3 regions of the Roseomonas elaeocarpi genome follow, and region 2 is predicted to be linked to each of the others. Evidence: predicted binding sites of a transcription regulator. Region 2 holds the regulator's gene; each other region holds the start of a gene.

What was found. The regulator LexA, encoded in region 2, represses DNA repair genes until DNA is damaged. The targets are predictions, from matches to a motif close to TGTTCTANNTANGTTC.
Region 1: ACFFGY_RS09055 (DUF3072 domain-containing protein) is a predicted target of LexA. The motif match lies at 3,363-3,378, and genes of this name have one in related genera.
Region 3: ACFFGY_RS06855 (S24 family peptidase) is a predicted target of LexA. The motif match lies at 945-960, and genes of this name have one in related genera.

What each region holds. Positions count from the first base shown of each region.
Region 1 covers NZ_JBHLUN010000006.1:111,677-118,412, reverse strand. The annotation lists gene typA (translational GTPase TypA) at 1-1,354, shown strand, start outside; gene ACFFGY_RS09060 (vWA domain-containing protein) at 1,436-2,971, opposite strand; gene ACFFGY_RS09055 (DUF3072 domain-containing protein) at 3,400-3,648, shown strand; gene ACFFGY_RS09050 (nucleoside 2-deoxyribosyltransferase) at 3,927-4,487, opposite strand; gene ACFFGY_RS09045 (hypothetical protein) at 4,653-5,393, shown strand; gene ACFFGY_RS09040 (dienelactone hydrolase family protein) at 5,448-6,197, shown strand; gene ACFFGY_RS09035 (DUF6295 family protein) at 6,210-6,515, shown strand.
Region 2 covers NZ_JBHLUN010000015.1:23,023-29,758, reverse strand. The annotation lists gene trpD (anthranilate phosphoribosyltransferase) at 1-959, shown strand, start outside; gene trpC (indole-3-glycerol phosphate synthase TrpC) at 993-1,850, shown strand; gene moaC (cyclic pyranopterin monophosphate synthase MoaC) at 1,847-2,326, shown strand; gene ACFFGY_RS19225 (molybdopterin molybdotransferase MoeA) at 2,326-3,531, shown strand; gene lexA (transcriptional repressor LexA) at 3,653-4,393, shown strand; gene ACFFGY_RS19215 (ComEC/Rec2 family competence protein) at 4,387-6,573, opposite strand; gene gltX (glutamate--tRNA ligase) at 6,718-6,736, shown strand, end outside.
Region 3 covers NZ_JBHLUN010000005.1:263,087-269,822, forward strand. The annotation lists gene ACFFGY_RS06850 (hypothetical protein) at 475-918, opposite strand; gene ACFFGY_RS06855 (S24 family peptidase) at 1,045-1,689, shown strand; gene ACFFGY_RS06860 (phosphatidylglycerol lysyltransferase domain-containing protein) at 1,694-3,646, opposite strand; gene ACFFGY_RS06865 (lysine--tRNA ligase) at 3,643-5,268, opposite strand; gene ACFFGY_RS06870 (ATP-dependent DNA helicase) at 5,608-6,736, shown strand, end outside.

The DNA of each region.
Region 1 (6,736 bases), on a different contig from region 2:
CACCATGTTCGCCTCGGGCCGCCAGGGCTGGGCCGACCTGACCATCGACGGTCCCCGCAAGGACCTGGCGCCGATGTTCGACCTGATCCTGAGCCACGTTCCGGCGCCGGTGGTCGACCTCGACAAGCCCTTCGCGATGAACGCCACGATCCTGGAGGCCGACAACTTCCTCGGCCGCATCCTGACGGGCCGCATCGAGCAGGGCGTCGCCCGCACCAACATGCCGGTGCGCGTGCTGCGCCAGGACGGCACGGTGGTGGAAACCGGCCGCCTGACCAAGCTGATGACCTTCTCGGGCCTGGAGCGCATCCCGGTCGACGAGGTCCAGGCGGGCGACATCTGCGCCATCGCCGGCCTGAGCGAGGCGACCATCCCCGACACCATCGCCTCCCCTGAGGTGACCGAGCCGCTGCCGGCGATCCCCATCGACCCGCCGACGCTGACCATGACCTTCCGCATCAACGACGGCCCGCTGGGCGGTCGCGAGGGCAAGAAGGTCACCTCGCGCCAGATCCGCGACCGTCTCTTCAAGGAGACCGAGGGCAACGTCGCCATCAAGGTGAAGGTGTCCGAGGAAGTGGACGCCTTCGAGGTGGCCGGCCGCGGTGAGCTGCAGCTCGGCGTGCTGATCGAGACGATGCGCCGCGAGGGCTTCGAGCTGACGATCGGCCGTCCGCGCGTGCTGACGCAGATCAACCCCGAGACCGGCGAGCGCGAGGAGCCGTTCGAGGAAGCCGTCATCGACGTCGATGAGGAATTCTCGGGCGTGGTCGTCGAGAAGATGTCGCTGCGCAAGGGCATGATGCAGGACATGCGCCCTTCGGGTGGTGGCAAGGTGCGCCTGACCTTCAACATCCCGTCGCGCGGCCTGATCGGCTACCACGGCGAGTTCATGACCGACACGCGCGGCACCGGCATGATGAACCGCCTGTTCCTGGGCTATCAGCCCTGGGCCGGGCCGATCGCCGGCCGCGTGAAGGGCTCGCTGATCTCCAACTCCGACGGCGAGGCGGTGCAGTACGCGCTGTTCGCCCTGCAGGAGCGCGGCGCGCTGTTCGTGGACCCGGGCAACAAGGTCTACACCGGCCTGATCCTGGGTGAGCATTCGCGCGAGAACGACCTCGACGTGAACCCGATCAAGGAAAAGAAGCTCACCAACGTCCGCGCCGCCGGCAAGGACGAGGCGCTTCTGCTGGTTCCGCCCCGCCGCATGTCGCTGGAGCAGGCCATCGCCTATATCGAGGACGACGAGCTGGTGGAGGTGACGCCGACGGCCGTTCGCCTGCGCAAGCGCTACCTCGACCCGCACGAGCGCAAGAAGCACGCCCGCCGCGCCGACAGCGAAGCGGCGTAAGAACCGGATCGGGGGGCTTCGGCCCCCCGAACTGTTTCCGGGGCCCTGTTTCCGGGCCCCGGGCTGCTTCCAACCGGCGGCCTACCGCCCCGCGGGCTTCAGCGCCTGCGCCAGCCGCACCAGCGACACGAACTCCGCCCGCCGGCCGTCCTCGTCGGCGCCGCGCGCCCCCGCGGCCACCGCCTCCACCTGCGGCAGGCCCCAGTCGCCCAGGTAGCGCGACCGCCGCAGCACCTGCGCGAAGCCCGCCACCGCCGTGGCGAAGCGGGCATCCTCCGAAGCCTCCTCGAACCGCGCCACCACGTCCGCCGGCACCACCGCGCGCTCGATCAGCCGGCTGCGCGCCTCGCCCGGCAGCTTGTAGCGAATGCGCAGGAAGGCGAACTCGCCGCTCGACGCCACCGGCCTGGCACGCGGCCGGGCATAGCGCAGCGGCTCGATCGGCGCCGTGGCGGCCCCGTCGGCCGGCACGAACTCGTAGAGCGCCGTGACCTCCCGCCCCGAGCCGACCTCGCCCGCATCCACGCGGTCGTTGTTGAAATCCTCCCGCCGCAGCGCCCGCGTCTCGTAGCCGATCAGCCGGTACTGCGAGACCTCGGCCGGGTTGAACTCCACCTGCAGCTTCACGTCGTCGGCCACCGGCACGATGTTGGCGGAAAAGTCCTCCACCAGCGCGCGGCGCGCATCCTCCAGGTTGCCGGCGTAGATCGAGGTGCCGTTGCCCGCCTTGGCCAGGGTGTTCAGCGTGCGGTCGTTCAGGTTGTCCAGCCCGACACCCATCGTCGTCAGGTAGACGCCGCCGGCGCGGCGGGCGGTGATCAGCTCCTCCAGCGCCTGCGGGCTGGACGGGCCGAGGTTGAAGTCGCCGTCGGTGGCCAGCACCACCCGGTTCACCGCACTTGCGTCGAAGTTCCGGGCGGCCAGGTCATAGGCCGTTTGCAGCCCCTGCGCGCCGCCGGTGCCGCCACCGGCCACCAGCCCGTCCAGCGCCGCGCGGATCTCGCCCTGCCGGTCGCCGGCGACCGAATCCAGCACCACGCGCGATCCGTTGGCGTAGGTCACCAGCGACACGCGGTCCTCGGGCCGCAGCTGCGGCACCAGCAGCCCCAGCGCCTTGCGCACCAGCTCAAGCCGGTCGGGCGGCGACATCGAGCCCGACACGTCCACCAGGAACACGAGGTTGAGCTTCGGCCGCGCGGCCCGCGGCGGGGCGTAGCTGCGCAACCCCACCTGCATCAGCCGCTTCGTCGCATCCCAGGGCGCCGGAAACACCGACACCGTGGGCTCGAAGGGACGTTGGGCGGAGCGCGGCGCGGCGTAGCGGTAGTGGAAGGCGTTGATGAACTCTTCCGGCCGCACCGCCTGGGCCGGGGGCAGGTAGCCCTCGTTGATCGCGCGCTTCGCCACCGCGTAGGACAGGGTGTCGGCGCTCATCGAGAAGGTGGACACCGGCTCCTGCGCCACGAGGCGGTAGGCGCCTTCCTCGGCGTTGTTGAAGCGGCTGGCATCGGGCATCGGCGAGACGCTTGCCGGAACGTAGGCGTTCCGGGCCGGCCCCGGCGCCATCGCCTGCGCCGGCATCGGGGCCGGTGCCACCATGGGGGCAGGCGCGATCATGCCCCTCGGTCCCGCCGCCTCGCAGGCCGTCAGGCTCAACAGGGCGGCCAGTGCCACCCGATCCCATGCTTTCACGCGAAAACCACCCTGTGTCACCGGGCTGCGCCGCGGCCGCGCCACTTGCGGCCTTTCCGATTCGCAACGCCGTCGGAGGGCAGCCTCGTTGGCCAGGCGGTCTGAAATCATGGCGGCCACGTCATTCTTCGGCCATCAATCCTGCGCGGAGGATTGCCGGCCCGACCTGGGGCAAGCCGCATGGGCCGGGACCTGCCCTCCCCACCGGAATTCGCTCGTTTGTCACGCCGGAAGCAAGGCTTTCCCCGATCCTGCCGCGTTCCCCGACGGTGACGGTCCGACGCCGCGATGCCGGGCCGCAACCCCGGAACACGCGGAACGTTTAGCGAACAACAACCCAGGAGACCACGACGGTGGCAAAGCAGGACCAGCACAGCGCGCCCGAGAACCCCAAGACCGATCCGGAGCCCGGCTCCAACACGGTCAAGGACCCCGACAACTGGACCACGGGCGACGAGGCGATGACCGGCGCCCAGGCCAGCTACCTCAAGACGCTGAGCGAGGAAGCGGGCGAGGAGTTCGACCCCAGCCTCAGCAAGGCCGAGGCGTCCAAGCGCATAGACGCGCTGCAGAACAAGACCGGCCGCGGCAAGGACCACTGAGAAGAGGCCACCGAGCCTGGCCTGAACCCCTCCCCGCGGGCGGTCCCGTTCTCGGAACCACCCGCGCCCCGGCCCGGTGAAGCGCAGCCCTCCGGCGCCGGCGGCCGGGACCGGCCCCCGCACCCATGTGTCGGGGGCCGGGGGTCCCGGCATACCCGCCTCCGGTTCGCAGCGGTCGTAAAACCCCCGCTCCAGGCCGGCGCTCCCGGTGGTCGTGCGGCCATCGGGCCTCACACACCGCCGCCGGGGGTCAGGCCCGTGCGCCGCCGGCCGGGCGTTCAGCCGCCCCGCAGGCCCAGCTTGCGCGACGCCGCCGCCACGCAGCGCTCGAACACCTCCAGCGCGTCGAAGGGCAGCACCGCGCCGCCCTCTGGCACCAGCAGCGGCAGCCCGCCGCCGTCCAGCACCGCGCCCGGCACCATCAGGTTATCCGGCACGCCGAAATCCTCCACCGTGATGCCGGGGATGGGGTCCGCCGCGCACAGCAGGTGGTCGCGGCTGCGCTCCCCGAAGCCGCGGCCGTCGTTGGAATAGCCGAAGACCGGGCGCCCGCGCCCCACGAACCAGCCGATCTCCACCAGCGTGCCCGCATCCGCCGAGGGGCCGCGAAAGGGCGTGAGGTTGGCGATCACGATGTCGCATTCCTCCATCATCGCCACGTCCTTGCGATAGATCGCCAGCCACGGCTCATCCGCCTGGATCGCGGCCAGTCCTTCCGCATCCTCGTTCAGGGGCGGGCGGCCGGTGATGCCGTAGCGCGCGCAGATCTCGACCTTGCGGCGCGCCTGGGCGCGCGCTTCGGGCAGGAACACGTCCGGACCCGCCAGGTAAGCCTTCATCGCCGCATCCTCGCGCTTCTGCACCGCCGCCCCCGGCCGGTTCCACGAAACCCTGTCTCCCCCAGCCTGCGGCGGAGGTCCAGACGCCCGGCCCCTTTCCGCGCCGGTGCGGCAAGGCCCGGCAGCCTTGGTCGCGCTCCCGCCCCGCGCCTATAACCCGAGACCATGCCCCTGCCCCGATCCTCCGCCCCCGCGCTTCCGCTCGCCACGGCCCTGCTGCTGCTCGGCGCCTGCTCCCTGCCGAGCCAGAGCGAGCCGCAGGGGCGTGCCGCGGCCGTGTCCGCCGCCGGCGGCATCGCCACGCTGGCGCCGGCGGAGCCCATCGCGGTGAACGAGAGCGAAACGCCCGGTGGCAACTACACGGTCTTCAACGTCACCCCGCGCATCGAGCAGCGGCCGGCCGACGCGCCCTATCCGCTGCTGCTGACGGGGCTGGTCGCGGCCCGGAGCCACGCCGACCCGACGCAGCGCATCTTCCGCGCCATTTTCGCGATCACCTATCGCGCCGGCGAGGGGGATCAGAACGGGGGTCAGGATGGTGCCCGGGGCACGGCCAAGCCCGGCACGGCCCAGTCCGGCACGGCCCAAGGCGCGACCCAGGCCAGTTCCCAGGTCGCTCCCCAGGCCGCCACGCCGGGCCGGCAGCGCTTCACCAGCATCCTGATCGGCCGGCATGTTCCGGGTCCCTTGCGCGAGGTCGACCACGACCTGCGCTGCGACGCGCCGCGGAACTGCCTTTACACCGAAACGCTGGCGACCTTCCTGCCGGAGGCCGACCTGCGCGCCGCCGCCACCGCCGACCGCGCCCTGGCCTTCCGGCTGGACGGCACGCTGCCGGTGGAGGGCGCGATCCCGCCCGACCAGATCCGCGCCCTGATCACCCGCATCGACAGCCCCGCCCGCTGAGGAGCCCGGGCGCGCATCCCGCGCCGCGTGCCCGCAACCGTGAAAGAACCACCGATGTCATTCTATCGAGGCATGCAGTGCCGGAACGTCGTCCTGCAGGGTGACGACGGCAGCCCGGTCACCGCCTACGTGGCGAAGCCGGAAGGCGACGGTCCCTTCCCCTCCGTGGTGCTGATCCATCACCTGCCGGGCTGGGGCGAGTTCTACATCGAGACGACGCGCCGCTTCGCGCATCACGGCTTTCTCGCGATCTGCCCCAACCTTTATTCCCGCGCGGGCGAGGGTGATCCGGACGACGTCGCGGCACGGGTCCGCGCCGAAGGCGGCGTCGCGGATGCACAGGTCGTGGGCGACACGGCGGCCGCGGTGGCTTGGCTGCGCGCGCAGCCCGAAAGCAACGGCAAGGTCGCGCTGTTCGGCTCCTGCTCCGGCGGCCGGCACGCCTTCCTGTATGCCTGCCAGCGCGATGACGTGGATGCCTGCGCCGAGCTCTGGGGCGGGCGCGTGATCATGCAGCCGGAGGAGATCAACCCCAAGACGCCGGTCGCCCCGATCACGCTGACGGCGTCGCTGTGCTGCCCCCTCATCGGCATCTTCGGCAATGACGACCGCAAGCCGAGCCCCGAGCAGGTGAACCAGCACGAGGCCGAGCTGCGCCGGCACAACAAGAGCTACGAGTTCCACCGCTACGACGGTGCGGGCCACGGCTTCTTCTACTGGAACCGGCCCATCTATCGCCCCGAGCAGACCATGGATGCCTGGGACAAGGTCTTCCGCTTCTTCCGCCAGAACCTGGACCGGTAAGGGACACCCGCGATGTGCACCTCGATCGTCGAGATCGTCGCCGCGGACGGCATGGCCAAGCGCGGCGCCACCTGGTTCCCGCTGAGCCGCACCGTGGTCGCCTACGACCACGCGCGCCACGCGCCGCTGGGCGACGTGATCACGCTGGACTTCCTCAACACCGCGCTCGAACCCGGCGCCCGCGCCGCGGTGGAGATGACGCTGGACAGCGCCCGGGCGCTGCGCGACGCGCTCACCCGCGCGATCCTGGCAGCCGAGGCGGAGGAAGCGGAAGTCCGGGGCCAGGCCGCGACACCGGCGCTCGTCCGCGTGGCCTGAGGAGGGAGCGCCGCCCGGCACCGTTGACGGGGAGGGGGAGAAGGAGTTCTCCCCCTCCCCGAACCCCTCGCCCCTCATCTTTTTCCGGGATGCTGCCGCAGGAACGTGGCCAGGGCCGTGCGCTCCGGCTCCTGGAGCCGGAGCGAGGGACGTGTCAGCAAGCGCTGACAGGACGCTTTAACCGTTTCAGCAGTACCAGCGGCCGCCGTACCGCGACGGGC
Region 2 (6,736 bases):
AGGCCTTCGGCGTCATCATGTCCGGCGAGGCGACGCCGGCGCAGATCGCCGGGCTGCTGATGGCCATGCGCGTGCGCGGCGAAACCGTGCCGGAGCTGACCGGCGCGGTGCGTGCCATGCGGTCGCGGATGATCCCGGTGGAGGCGCCGGCCGGCGCGGTGGACATCGTGGGCACTGGCGGTGACGCGGCCGGGACGCTGAACATTTCCACCGCCGCGGCGATCGTGGTGGCGGCCTGCGGCGTGCCGGTGGCCAAGCACGGCAACAAGGCCCAGTCCTCCTCCTCGGGCACGGCAGACGCCTTCGCGGCCATGGGCGTGAACCTGGAGGTCCCGATCGAGCGCCTGCCGGAGGTGCTGCGCGAGGCCGGGCTTGCCTTCCTCCTGGCGACCCGGCATCACGCGGCGCTGCGCCACGCGGCTGGCCCGCGCGTCGAGCTCGGCACCCGCACCATCTTCAACCTGCTCGGCCCGCTGGCGAGCCCGGCCCGCGTGCGGCGGCAGATGACGGGCGCCTTTTCCCCCCGCTGGCTGCGGCCGATGGCGGAAACCCTGGCGCGGCTGGGCAGCGAGCGCGCCTGGCTGGTGCACGGCCAGGGTCTCGACGAGCTCACGGTTGCCGGGCCCTCTCAAGTGGTCGAGCTGCGCGACGGCGCCTTGCGGGAGTTCACCGTCAGCCCGGCGGATGCCGGCCTGCCCGAGAGCCCGGCGGAAGCGCTGCGCGGCGGCACCCCGGCGCACAACGCCGCGGCGCTGCTGGCGCTGCTGGACGGCGTGCGCAGCCCCTATCGTGACTGTGTGGTACTGAACGCGGCAGCTTCCCTTGCAGTGGCCGGGCGGAGCGATGATCTGCGCGAAGCGGCCGACATGGCGTCGCGCGCGATCGACGGGGGTGCGGCACGGGACGTGCTGGAGCGCCTGCGTCGCGCCACGGCACCGGCGGTCGAACCCCAGGCTTGACGAGGTGGCTGGCGCCGCCGCAGGAAACCGCCGATGGACCAGCTGCCTCCCCTTTCCGCCCCCTCCCTCCGCCCTGGGGCCCAAACCGCCGGCGAGATGCCCGACGTGCTGGCCCGGATCATGGCGGAAAAGGCCGTCGAGGTTGAGGAACGCCGCCGCGCCGTGCCGCTCGCCGAGCTGGAAAAGCGCGCCGTTCACGCCCCGGCACCCCGCTCCTTCACCGGCGCCTTGTGTAACGCCGTGGGCGAGGGCCGCGTCGGCCTGATCGCCGAGATCAAGCGCTCCTCGCCGTCCGGCGGGCTGATCCGGCCGGACTTCCAGCCCGCCGCGCTGGCGAACTCCTACTGCAACGCCGGCGCCGCCTGCCTGTCGGTGCTGACCGACGGCCCGCATTTCGGCGGCAAGCTGGAGGATTTGGCCGAGGCCCGCGGCGCCTGCCACCTGCCGGCGCTGCGCAAGGACTTCCTGCTCGACCCCTATCAGGTCTTCGAGGCCCGCGTGGCGGGTGCCGACTGCGTGCTGCTGATCATGGCCGCCCTGTCGGACGCCCAGGCGCAGGAGCTCGAGGATACGGCGCGGAGCCTGGACATGTCGGTGCTGGCCGAGGTGCATGACGAGGCCGAGCTGCAGCGTGCCCTGGGGCTGGAAACCCGCCTCATCGGCATCAACAACCGCAACCTGCGCACGCTCAAGACCGACATCGGCATGACCGAGAAGCTGGCGCCGCTGGTGCCGGCCGACCGCATCCCGGTGGCCGAGAGCGGCATCCGCACGCCCGAGGACGTCCGCCGCATGTCCGCCGCCGGTGCCCGCTGCCTCCTGGTGGGTGAGCACCTGCTGCGCCAGCCCGATGTCGAGAGCGCCGCGCGCGGGCTGATCGAAGCGCTGTGAGCGGCGATTCGCTGACGCATTTCGATGCGTCCGGCCGCGCCCACATGGTCGACGTGGGCGCCAAGGGCGTTTCCGAGCGCCGCGCCGTGGCGGGCTGTGAGGTGGTGATGCAGCCCGAAACGCTGCGGCTGATCCGCGACGGCCGGGCTAGCAAGGGCGACGTGCTGGGCGTCGCGCGCCTGGCCGGGATCATGGCCGCCAAGCGCACCGCGGACCTGATCCCGCTCTGCCATCCCCTGCCCTTGAGCGCCGTGTCGCTGGAGCTGGAGGCCGCCGAGCCCGACCGTGTCACGGTGACCGCGACCGTGAAGACCACCGGGCGCACCGGCGTCGAGATGGAGGCGCTCACCGCCGCCACCGTCGCGGCGCTGACCATCTACGACATGTGCAAGGCGGTCGACCGCGGCATGCGGATCGAATCCGTGCGCCTGCTGCACAAGTCCGGTGGCAAGTCCGGCAGCTACGAGGCCATCTGATGATCCCGGTCGAGGAAGCGCTGATGCGGGTGCTCGGCGCGCTGTCGCCGGTTTCCGCCGAAACCGTGGCGCTGCCCGAGGCCTGGGGCCGCGTCCTGGCCCGCCCGGTCGCCGCGCGGCTGAGCCAGCCGCCGGCCGACGTGTCCGCCATGGACGGCTATGCGGTGCGCGCCGCCGATGCCACCGAGGGCGCCCGCCTCGCGCTGATCGGCGCCGCGCCGGCCGGGCACCCCTTCGAGGGTGAGGTCGGCTTCGGGCAGGCCGTGCGCATCTTCACCGGCGGCTTCGTGCCGCGCGGCGCCGACGGCATCCTGCTGCAGGAGGATGCGGAGCGGAGCGGCGACTCCGTGCTGGTCCGCGAGACCGTCCGCGCCGGCCGCTGGATCCGCGCCGCCGGCCTCGACTTCCGCGAGGGCGAGTCGCTGCTGCAACCCGGCCGAGCGCTGTCGGCCCGCGACGTTGGCCTGGCCGCGGCCGCCAACCATCCCTGGCTCACGGTGCATCGCCGCCCGACGGTCGGCATCCTGGCCACCGGCGATGAGATCGTGCTGCCCGGCGAGCCCCTGCCGCGCGGCAGCATCGTGTCCTCCAACGCCCACGCGCTGGCGGCACTGGTGCGAGCGGGCGGCGGGCAGCCGGTCGTCCTGCCGGTGGCACGCGACAGCGCCGAAGCGCTGGCGGACACCGTGGGTGCGGCTGCGCGCTGCGACATCCTGGTGACCTCGGGCGGGGCCAGCGTGGGCGAGCACGACCTCGTCCGCTCCGCCCTGGCGCCGCACGGCTTCGCCCAGGATTTCTGGCGGATCGCCATGCGCCCCGGCAAGCCGCTGATCTGGGGCCGGTTGGGCGAGGTTCCGTTGCTGGGCCTCCCCGGCAACCCGGTTTCCGCCCTGGTCTGCGGCATCCTCTTCCTGTTGCCAGCGCTGCGCCGGCTGTCGGGGCTGGAACGCTGCGAAACGCCGCTCACGCGCGCCGCCACCGCGACGGCGCTGCCCGCGAATGACGGGCGGCAGGACTACCTCCGCGCCCGCGTGGAACAGGTGGAAGGCGAGCTGCCGCGGGTCGAGGTTTTTGCCCGCCAGGACAGCTCCATGCTCCAGCTCCTGGCCGCGGCCTCGGCGCTGGTGATCCGCGCGCCGCATGCCGAGGCGCTTCCCGCCGGGGCCGAGGTGCGGATGATCGAACTGGGCAACCTCGGCATCTGACCCTTTGGTGAGCGGAAATCCCGGCTTTACAAGGGCGATTCGCTTGACCGGCGGTGTGGAACCTTTCTAGAACAGCGCAGTTTCTCCTTTTGTTCGACACGGCGCTCGGAAAGGTGCTTTCATGCTCACCCGCAAGCAACACGAGCTGCTCGTCTTCATCGATCAGCACCTGCGTCAGACCGGCTTCTCGCCCTCCTTCGAGGAAATGAAGGAGGCGCTGAACCTCCGCTCGAAGTCCGGCATCCACCGCCTGATCACCGCCCTGGAAGAGCGCGGCTTCCTGCGCCGCCGCGCACACCGCGCCCGGGCGTTGGAGGTCGTGCGGCTGCCGGAGAACGTAGGCAAGACGCCCACGGCACCCGCGACGGCGGCGCCCGCCTCGCTGGGTTCCCCCCTGGGTTCTCCTGTGGGCTCCAACGTCATCCGCGCGAACTTCAACTCCGCGCCGGCGGCCAATGCCGCGGCCGCAGCGGCCGCGGCGGTGGTGCAGCTGCCGCTCTATGGCCGGATCGCCGCGGGCCTGCCGATCGAGGCGATGCGCGACGCCGGGGCCAGCGTCGAGGTTCCGGCCGCGCTGCTGACGGGCGGCGACCACTACGCGCTCGAGGTTTCGGGCGACTCGATGATCGAGGCCGGCATCCTCGACAGCGACACGGTGATCATCCGCCGCAGCGACACCGCCGAGAACGGCGCCATCGTGGTGGCCCTGATCGACGACAACGAGGTCACCCTGAAGCGCCTGCGCCGCAAGGGGAACTCGCTGGCGCTGGAGCCCGCCAACGTCCGCTACGAGACGCGCATCTTCGGGCCCGACCGCGTCAAGGTTCAGGGCACGCTGGTCGGTCTGCTGCGCCGCTACTGAGCGCCGCCCTCGTCCGTCTTCGCCATGGGCTCGCGCGCCCGTGGCACGGGCGGCGGGGGAACCCAGGGCCGGTTGCCGCGCCAGGCCCGGTCCGAAACGACCCGGACGGCACCGCCCTCCAGCCAGATCGCGTGCGGACCGTCGCGCCACACGCTGAAGCGGTCGACCGTGGCGGACGCGCGCGATGCAGGTGCGCAGCGACCGCGGATCGGTTCCGCCGAGATCAGGATGTCGGCGTCGTCGCAATGGCTCGCCCGGACCTCGGCACCCGCGCCCTTCCTGCCGGACAGGGGTGATCGCAGCAGTGCCGCCGTGGTGCTTCCCTCCGAAGGCTGAAGCAGGCAGGCGTCCGCGGAGCAGCGGGCGCTACCCTCACCGACCGTGCCGCTCACCGGGAACGCCGCGAGTTCCGCCTCGCCCCAGCCGCGCAGCCAGCCGCTTTCCACGAAGTCATTTCTGCCGCTCTGCTGCGCCAGCACGCCCGCAAGGCTGCGGAAGGCGATCAGCCGCGCATCCGAGGACACCAGCAGGTCGGGCGGCCGCGCGAATTCGCCCGCGCCCAGCCCCAGCAGGATCAGCGGCAATCCCAGCAGGCGCAGGCGGGTCTGCCAAAGGCACAACCAGCAGAAGCCGAGGCTGAAGACCAGCAGCCCCCAGGCCGGGATCGGCGTGGCGGTGGCCGTTGAGCCGGGCAGCGCCGCCACCGTTCGGGCCGTCCAGAGCACCAGCTCCGTTCCCCAGCCCATCGGCACCAGCGCCAGGGCCTCCACCCCGAAGGGCATCAGCAGCACGGCCAGCATGCCCGCCGGCATCACCAGCACCGAGGTGATGGGCACCGCCACCGCGTTGGCCAGCACGCCGTAGAGCTGCAGCCGCCCGAAATGGTGCAGCCCGAAGGGCGTGGTGGCGAGGCCCGCCAGCAGCGAGGTCAACACCAGCCCGAGGATTGCCATCAGCCCGCGCCGCCAGAGCTCGCCCTCGCCACGTAGCCGCTCGATCAGCGGGTGCAGCACTTCCCAGCCGGCGATCAGCGCCAGCACGGCGGCAAACGACATCTGGAAGGAGGGTCCGGTCACCGCCACCGGGCTCCACAGCAGCACCGCCGCGGCGGCCAGCGCCAGGCTGCGTAGCGACAGCACCCGCCGGCCCAGCACGATCGCCAGCGTCGCCAGCGCCGCCGTGGCGAGGGAGCGCAGCATCGGCACCTGCGACCCCGTCAGCACCGTGTAGGCCGCGCCCAGGATCAGCCCGGCGACGGCCGCCACGGCCTTGCTGTTGAACCGGGTGGCGAGCGGCGGCACCAGCGCCACCAGCGTCCGCACCACCGTCATGCCGAGGCCCATCACGATCACGATGTGCAGCCCCGACACCGACAGCAGGTGCGCGAGGCCGCTGTCGCGCATCGCCGCCACGGCGTCGCGCGGGATGGGCGACTGGCTGCCGGTCAGCATGGCGCTCGCGACGCTGCCGGTGCCGCCCTGGCCAAGCACCGCCATGACGCGTCGTTCCAACAGGCTGCGCAGCCCGGCGAAGCTGCCACCCTGCCCGTGTTCCAGAACCTCCACCGGGCCCAGCGCCGTGCCGCTGCCGGCCAGCCCGTCGAAGAAGGCGTCGCGCTGGAAATCCCAGGCGCCCGGCGCCGCCGGACCGGAGGGCGGGCGCAGCAGGGCGCGGACCCGCACGAGGCTGCCGACCTCCACCAGCGCGGCGTCGTCGGCGCGCAGGCGAAGGCGCAGGTCGCGCTCCAGCGGGTTCCCGCCGCCGAGCCGGGGTTCCTCCAGCCGCAGCCGCCGCGCGCCGGGCAGCAGGTCGACGGCGGCGACGCGGCCGGTGACCACGGTGGCCTGTCGCGGCAGGTCCGGCATCGGCGGCGCGGCCACGGTGGACCAGAGGGCCGCCGAGAAGCCGATCGCCGCCGCCGTGGGGATCGCCGCCGGCAGCGCCCAGGCCGAGCCCCGCGCCCATAGCCCCAGGCTCAGCAGCAGAAAGGGCGCGGGCAGCCAGAGCCAGACCGCGGAAGGTTCCACCCGCAGCGCGAAGTAGAACAGCACGCCGCCACCCAGGCTCACCGCCAGCCAGGGCGGCAGGCGCACCCATTCCGCCGCTGCCGCGCCGATCGCGGCATCGCGGAAGCGGGATCGGAGGCCGGGTGCTTCGGCGGGAAGGATGGCGAGCGACAAGCGCGCGACAATCCCCGCAGCGGCGGGGCAATGCAACCGGCACTTGTGGCGCGCACTGTTCAGGATCGCTGCGCCGGGTGTTTTTCCGCTGCCCTGCGTTCGGTGCGCTTCAACTCCGGCGCGGCCGGATGCTAAGGCGCCTGCATGACCGTACGCACCCGTT
Region 3 (6,736 bases), on a different contig from region 2:
TTCCTAGGTCCTGAAACTTTCTGTTAAGAGCACGATGCAAACCGTAGGGCGTCAGCGCAAATGGGGCATTTGGTCCTAGTGTGCTGCGGCAAAGCGCGACGCAGGAGAGGATCCCGAAGGGTGGCAGGCCGGGACGGGGACGCCCCAAAGGCAACGGTCCGCACACGACCAGACCCGAGCGTTGCCAGAAGCCGGGCATGTCGAAGCTGGCCGGGAGGTCGAGCCGGGTCACCAAGAGCCGACCCGAAAGAGGGTCTAGGATGGTCCATCCCTCGGCGTCGCGCAGTGCGGCGAAGCAGTGTCGGAAGCCCGGCTTCAACAACCGGAGCCAGAACTGATCGGCCGCGCCGCCGAACACGATCCAGGCCTGCTGCTGCTCCTCGAGACCACGCCTGCGGTGCGCCGGACGAGTCGCCGAAGGCTCCGGGATTTCTCCCGGAGCTGCTGGCGGTGTGCTGCGCGCGGAAAGGCCGCTCAACGCCGTCCGGCCGGATCTAACTGCACCACGTTGCTGTCCCCGACCACCAGGCTGCCCTGGTTACCCGCCACGATACCCTTCACCCGCAGGGACCATTCGAGGCGGTCGAGCGCTTCACGCCACAGCCGGTGATCGTGCCGGTCACGCGGGTGGGTCGCGCTCGGCGCCTCGCCGCGCTCTCCCCAGATGCGCAGGATACGGGCGTGGGTCAGGTCGACCCGGCGCTGCCGGTACAAGCGGTCGAGGCACTTCACGACATCATCCGGCTCGCAGGGCCGAACCACGCTTCCGCGGCCGGCGACGATTCGGGCTCCGTCGCGTCGCGCAACAAGGGCGGCCATGGTCCAGAGCCAAGCCTCCTCGGCGCTGTGAAAAGGTTCCGCCTTGGTGATGCTTGCATAGGCAGAATGCGACGTGGCGCGGTGAGCGGCGGTGGTCATCGGGGGGCTGTCCTCGCCTCAGGGTTGAACATAATGGGAACATTGCTTGAAAGCCGTCGGTCGTCAATCAGCGGTTAAGATAAACTTCCTATTGCCTCCAGAATCTCCACCTAGGATAAGAGGCCCATGGAGCACAACGATATTTGGCGCGCGATCGACGCGCTGGCCGCCGAGAACGGGCTCTCCGCTTCCGGTTTGGCGCGCAAGGCCGGTCTCGACCCGACCGCCTTCAACCCTTCCAAGCGCACAGGCCCTGATGGGCGGGCTCGTTGGCCCTCCACGGAAAGCCTGGCCAAAATCCTGGAGGCGACAAACAGTGGAATCGACACCTTCGCAGGACTGGTCACCGGGGTGCCCACGAACTTCCGCGGAGTCGTGCGGCCAGCACGTCGCATCCCGTTGATCGGGCTCGCCCAGGCTGGCAGTGCCGGCTACTTCGACGATGGCGGCTACCCTGTCGGCGCCGGCTGGGATGAGATCAGCGTGCCGGAGGTTTCGGACCCGAACGCCTACGCGCTGGAGATTTCCGGCGAATCGATGGAACCGGTGTTTCGTGACGGCGACACAATCATCGTGTCACCGGCCGCCCCCATTCGGCGTGGGGACCGGGTGGTGGTCCGCACCCGCGGCGGAGAGGTGATGGCGAAGGAGCTGCTTCGGCAATCAGCCCGCAAGATCGAGTTGGCGAGCCTCAACCCTGCGCACCCCAACTACAGTTTCGATCTCGCCGACATCACCTGGATGCACAGGATCATCTGGGCCAGCCAGTAGGCGCTCAGCCCGGCTGCCCACCCTGTACGAGCGCGATGATCCGCTGTGGGTCGCGTTCGGTGCGGCAGGCGAGGGCCCGGCCCCCGGGCAGGGGGATGACGGTGAGGCCAGCGTCCTCATAGGTGCGCTGCAGACCCTTGCCGATATCGGCGAAGGCCGGCTCCACCCCGGCCGCGTCGCAAAGGTCCTTGAAGCGCCATACCAGGGCAGCGCGCGCGTGGCTCTCCCCTTCCGGATCGCCCTGGCCGAGCCAAACATCCTCGTATCGCCGGAAGGCCAGACCTGCCTTGCCATCCTCCGAGAAGACGGCCCCCAGGTTGCTGCCCGCGGCCGAGGCGGCATGACGGGCGCCCAGCCGGATCAGGCGGGACCGTGCGGCCTCGTCATAGGGACTGGCGGTCGTCCGCGCCGGGCGTAGCAGGCGCAGCGCTGCCAGCAGGAGCAGCGTGACGGTGGCCACGATGGCGAATCGGAGGGAGGTCGGAGCATGGCCTGAAAGCACGACCTGCCACCACGATGCAGTGGAAACCCTGCCTTCATGCGCCAGGGCTGCCAGGGCGAGGCAGCAGAGTACGCCGGCCGCGATGGAGAAGACGCGGCTTCCCTTGAGCGGCTCGGAGGTAAGCCGGGCATGGCGGTAGAAAGACCGCCGCATGATCGCGAGCAGCACCAGGATCGCGGCCAGGGCCACGATCACCAGCCAGGGATCTCCGCGCAGGAACAGGATGCCCGCGCTAACAGCGAGCAGCAGCAGCCCGGAATACCAGGCGAGGGTCAGCCGGCGCAGCAGCCCCCAGGCCACGACCAGGAGCAGCGAGCCCACCACGGAAGCAGCGAACTGGTTACCGAGGCTGGCCCAGCGTCCGAGCGAGGCAATCCCCTCCCGCCCGGTCGGGAGAGAGCCGATGAACAGCAAAACGAGACCGGCCAGCGCCGTCAGGGCCGCGATCACCGGCGCTTCGAGCGTGTCGGCGACCCGTGCTTCCGTCTGCAGGCGGCGCATGACCGGACGCCGCTGACCGAGCTCGAAGCCGACAAAGAGGGCGGCGGCCAGGAAGAGGGGAATGATGTAGTAGAACAGCCGGAACAGGAACAACGCCCCGACCGCTTGGGGAAGCGGCACGTAGGATGCCAGGCTCGTCAGGATGAAGCTGTCGAACACGCCGAGGCCGCCCGGTACGTTCGAGGCAAGGCCGGCGGTGTAGCCGGCCACGTAGATGCCAAGAAAGGCGAGGAAGGTGAGGGGCGGTGCACCCGGCTGCCCTTCCGGCAGCAGGACGTAGAAGATCATCGCTGTCACGGCCACGTCGACGCTCGCCAGCAGCACCTGCGCCACCGCGAGCCGCAGTCCCGGCAGGTCTACCTTGTGCCCGAACAGGTTGAGGTGCGGGACGAGGCGGGCCAGCACGATGTAGGTCCCGACCACCGCCCACATCACCAAGGCCACGATATGCGCGGCCCAGTTCGGGATCAGCTTGTCGGGGCCGACCCAGCCGAGGACCTCGGGGTTCGTCATCAGCACGATGCCGCCCAGGGCGAAGCCGCCCAGTCCGAAGGTCAGGCTGGTGAAGGCGATGACCTTCGCGATCTCCTGCGGCGTCAGCCCCCAGGCCGCGTAGAAGCGGTAACGGACGGCCGCACCGGATACGGCCGCGAAGCCGATGTTGTGCGCCAGTGTATAGGCGCAGAAGGAGGCCAGGGCGGTCCGCGAGTAGGAAATGGGCTTCCCGGCATACACACTGCCCAGGCGGTCGTAGATGGTGAGCACCGCGTAGGCGAGGAGGGTCCATCCCGCCGCCATCCAGATTGTGTGGGATGGCGTTGCCTGGAGCGAGGTCAGAACATCGGAAAGCTTCAGGTCCCTCAACTCGCGCTGCACGACGTAGAGCGCGCCGACGAGCAGCAGCAGGCCGAAGGCTGTCGGCCCATGCTTGCGAAGAGCCGGAGGGATGGTCACGAGGGCACCTGTTCCCGCTGCAGCGAATGCTCGATCAGACTGATCGTTTCATCAATGCCGTACAGGGCCACGAAGCCACCGAAGCGCGGTCCCTTCTGCTGCCCCAGGAGCACTTGGTACAGCGCCTCGAACCAGCTGATCGACACGCCGGGGCGCCCGTCCTTGCCCGGCTGCAGAAAGGGTTCACGCCGCCCTGCGTCGTAGACGAGATCCTGGATCGCCGCGGCACGCTCGGCCTGCGGCAGGGCTTCGAGCGCGGCCTTGTCGCGGCGCAGCAGGTCTGCCAGCACGGTCATGGCCTCGCGCTCCCCGGCGCTGGCGGCACGGTACTGCTTCGCCGGCTTCACGAAGTCCTGGTAGTAGGCCAGGGCGTGCTCCAGCAGGCGCGCCAGCATCGGCTCGCTCTCCGGCGAGGCGCTCGGAAGGTACCGGCGGACGTAGCCCCAGAGCATTTCCGTGCTCTCGGCATTCGCCACCACGGCCAGGTTCAGCAGCATCGAAAAGGGGATCGGGCTGCCGGCGCCGTTGGGCAGGTGGCCCGCATGGATGTGCCAGGCCGGATTCGCGGCGTCGCCCGAGGCACCGAACTTCTCCACCTGCGACAGGTACTCGTCGGTGGCGCGGGGGATCACGTCGAAGTGGAGCCGCTTGGCGCTGCGCGGCGAGTTGTACATGAACAGCGACAGCGACTCCGGTGGCCCGTAGCGCAGCCATTCCTCGATGGTCAGGCCGTTGCCCTTCGACTTGCTGATCTTCTGGCCCTGCGCATCGAGAAATAGCTCGTAGGTGAAGCTGATCGGCGCCTCCGCCCCCAGAATCCGACAGATCTGGCTGGACAGCTTGACGCTGTCGATCAGGTCCTTGCCCGACATCTCGTAGTCCACGCCGAGGGCGTACCAGCGAAGCGCCCAGTCGGCCTTCCACTGGGCCTTGCAGTGGCCGCCGGTGACCGGCGTCTCGAACCGCTCGCCCGTGTCCGGATCGCGCCAGACCAGGGTTCCGTCGGCGGGGCGGACCTCCTCCATGGGCACCTGCATCACCAACCCGGTGCGCGGATGGACGGGGAGGAAGGGCGAATAGGTCGCGCGGCGCTCCGGCCCCAGGGTCGGAAGGATGACCCGCAGCACCTCCTCATGCGCCTCCGCCATCCGGATCAGGGCAGCATCGAAGCGGCCGCTGCGGTAGTATTCGGTGGAGGAGGCGAACTCGTAGTCGAAGCCGAAGGCGTCGAGGAAGCTCCGCAGGCGCGCGTTGTTGTGCGCCCCGAAGCTGTCATGCGTCCCGAAGGGGTCCGGTACCTGGGTCAGCGGGCGTCCGATGAAGCCGCGCAGCAGCTCCGCCTGGGGCACGTTGTCCGGCACCTTGCGCAGCGCGTCCATGTCGTCGCTGAAGGCCAGCAGGCGGGAGGGCTGGCCGGTCATGGCCTCGAAGGCCCGGCGCACCCAGGTGGTGCGCGCCACCTCGCCGAAAGTGCCGATATGAGGCAGGCCCGACGGCCCGTAGCCCGTCTCGAACAGCGCGGTGCCCTTGCCGGCCGCGGCGAGGCGGTCAGCGACTTTCGCCGCTTCCTCGAAGGGCCAGGCGCGGGTCGTGCGAAGGGACGGGTTGGCGGACTGAGGCATGGTGGGAAGCTGGCTACCGGGGAAGCCCTGCGAGCGGAAGGGGGCGAGTTGGACCGGCAGCCATCCTGCGCGCAGATTTTCGGACCCGCCACGTGGGCCAGGTTGCGTTCGGAGGTATTTCCCTACGGAACGAATGTGGTACGGCGAGACGGGAGGCGGCGACTTCGCTATGACCCGGCCGTGACGTCTTCCCGCTCAGCCACGCCCCGCCTTCTGCTGCCTCAGGTGCCGGCCCTGGTCGCCGGTGTCGGACGAGCCACCCTCCTCACGCCCGATGGGGAGATCGAAACCCTTCCGGCGCGCGCTCTCGCCGAACGCCTGGAGGAGCTTCCGCCCCCCATGCTGGTTCACGCGCCCGCCACCGCCCGGCGTCTCGGCCTGCCGCAGTTCGCCGCCTGCTTCGACCTGCTGGAGCTGTTTGCCTTCGCCGCCCCCGCGCAGGTCGCCCCGCCCACGCCGCGTGGGCTGGCGATGGCGCTCGGCCTCGACCTGCCCGCGGATGACGAGGCGGCGGCCGTGTTGCTGCCGGACATGGCGACCCTGCTGCTGCGTCGCCTCTCGATGGCGCGGAACGTTCCCCTCAACCGCGACGCGGCGGTGCTGGCCGCTCGGCTGCGCGAGGGTATGGACTGGCCTTGGGCCGCCTCGGTCATGGCGGCCCTCGGGCAGGAAGGGGTCAAGCCGTCCTCGGACCCGCTGAAGGTTTGGCGCCGCCTGCCGGATTGGGAAGACACCGCGCCGCCCACCCCGCCCGGCTCCCTGCCGGTCAGTTCCGCCGAGGCCCGCTCCAGGCTGGCGGAAATCCTGGGCGGCGAGGCGGAGCAGCGGCCGGCCCAGGCCGACTTCGCCTCGGCGGCCGCGCTGGCCTTCGCGCCCCGCGAAGCACCGGGAGCGCCGCAGGTCGTCCTGGCGGAAGCCGGTACGGGAACCGGCAAGACGCTGGGCTACATCGCCCCGGCCTCGCTTTGGGCGGAGCGCAACGGCGCCCCGGTCTGGATCTCGACCTATACCCGCAACCTCCAGCGGCAGATCGACGGGGAGCTGGCGCGGCTCTACCCGGACCCGGAGCAGCGCAAGCGCGAGGTGGTGATCCGCAAGGGGCGGGAGAACTACCTCTGCCTCCTCAACCTGGAGGAAGCGACCGCCGGGCTCATGCCGTCGCGGCTGCTGGCGATCGCCCTGGTGTCGCGCTGGGCGCTGGCGACCCGAGATGGCGACATGCAGGGCGGCGACTTTCCCGGCTGGCTGGCGGAGCTCTTTCCCTTCGGCGCGGTGGCCAACCTGACCGACCGGCGCGGCGAGTGCATTCATTCCGGCTGCCCCCACTGGAAGCGCTGCTTCGTCGAACATTCCATCCGTCGCGCCGCGGGCGCCAAGCTGGTGGTCGCGAACCACGCCTTGGTGATGGTGCAGGCGGCGCTCGGCGGTGGCGAGGATGGTCCGGCCGTCCGCTACGTCTTTGACGAGG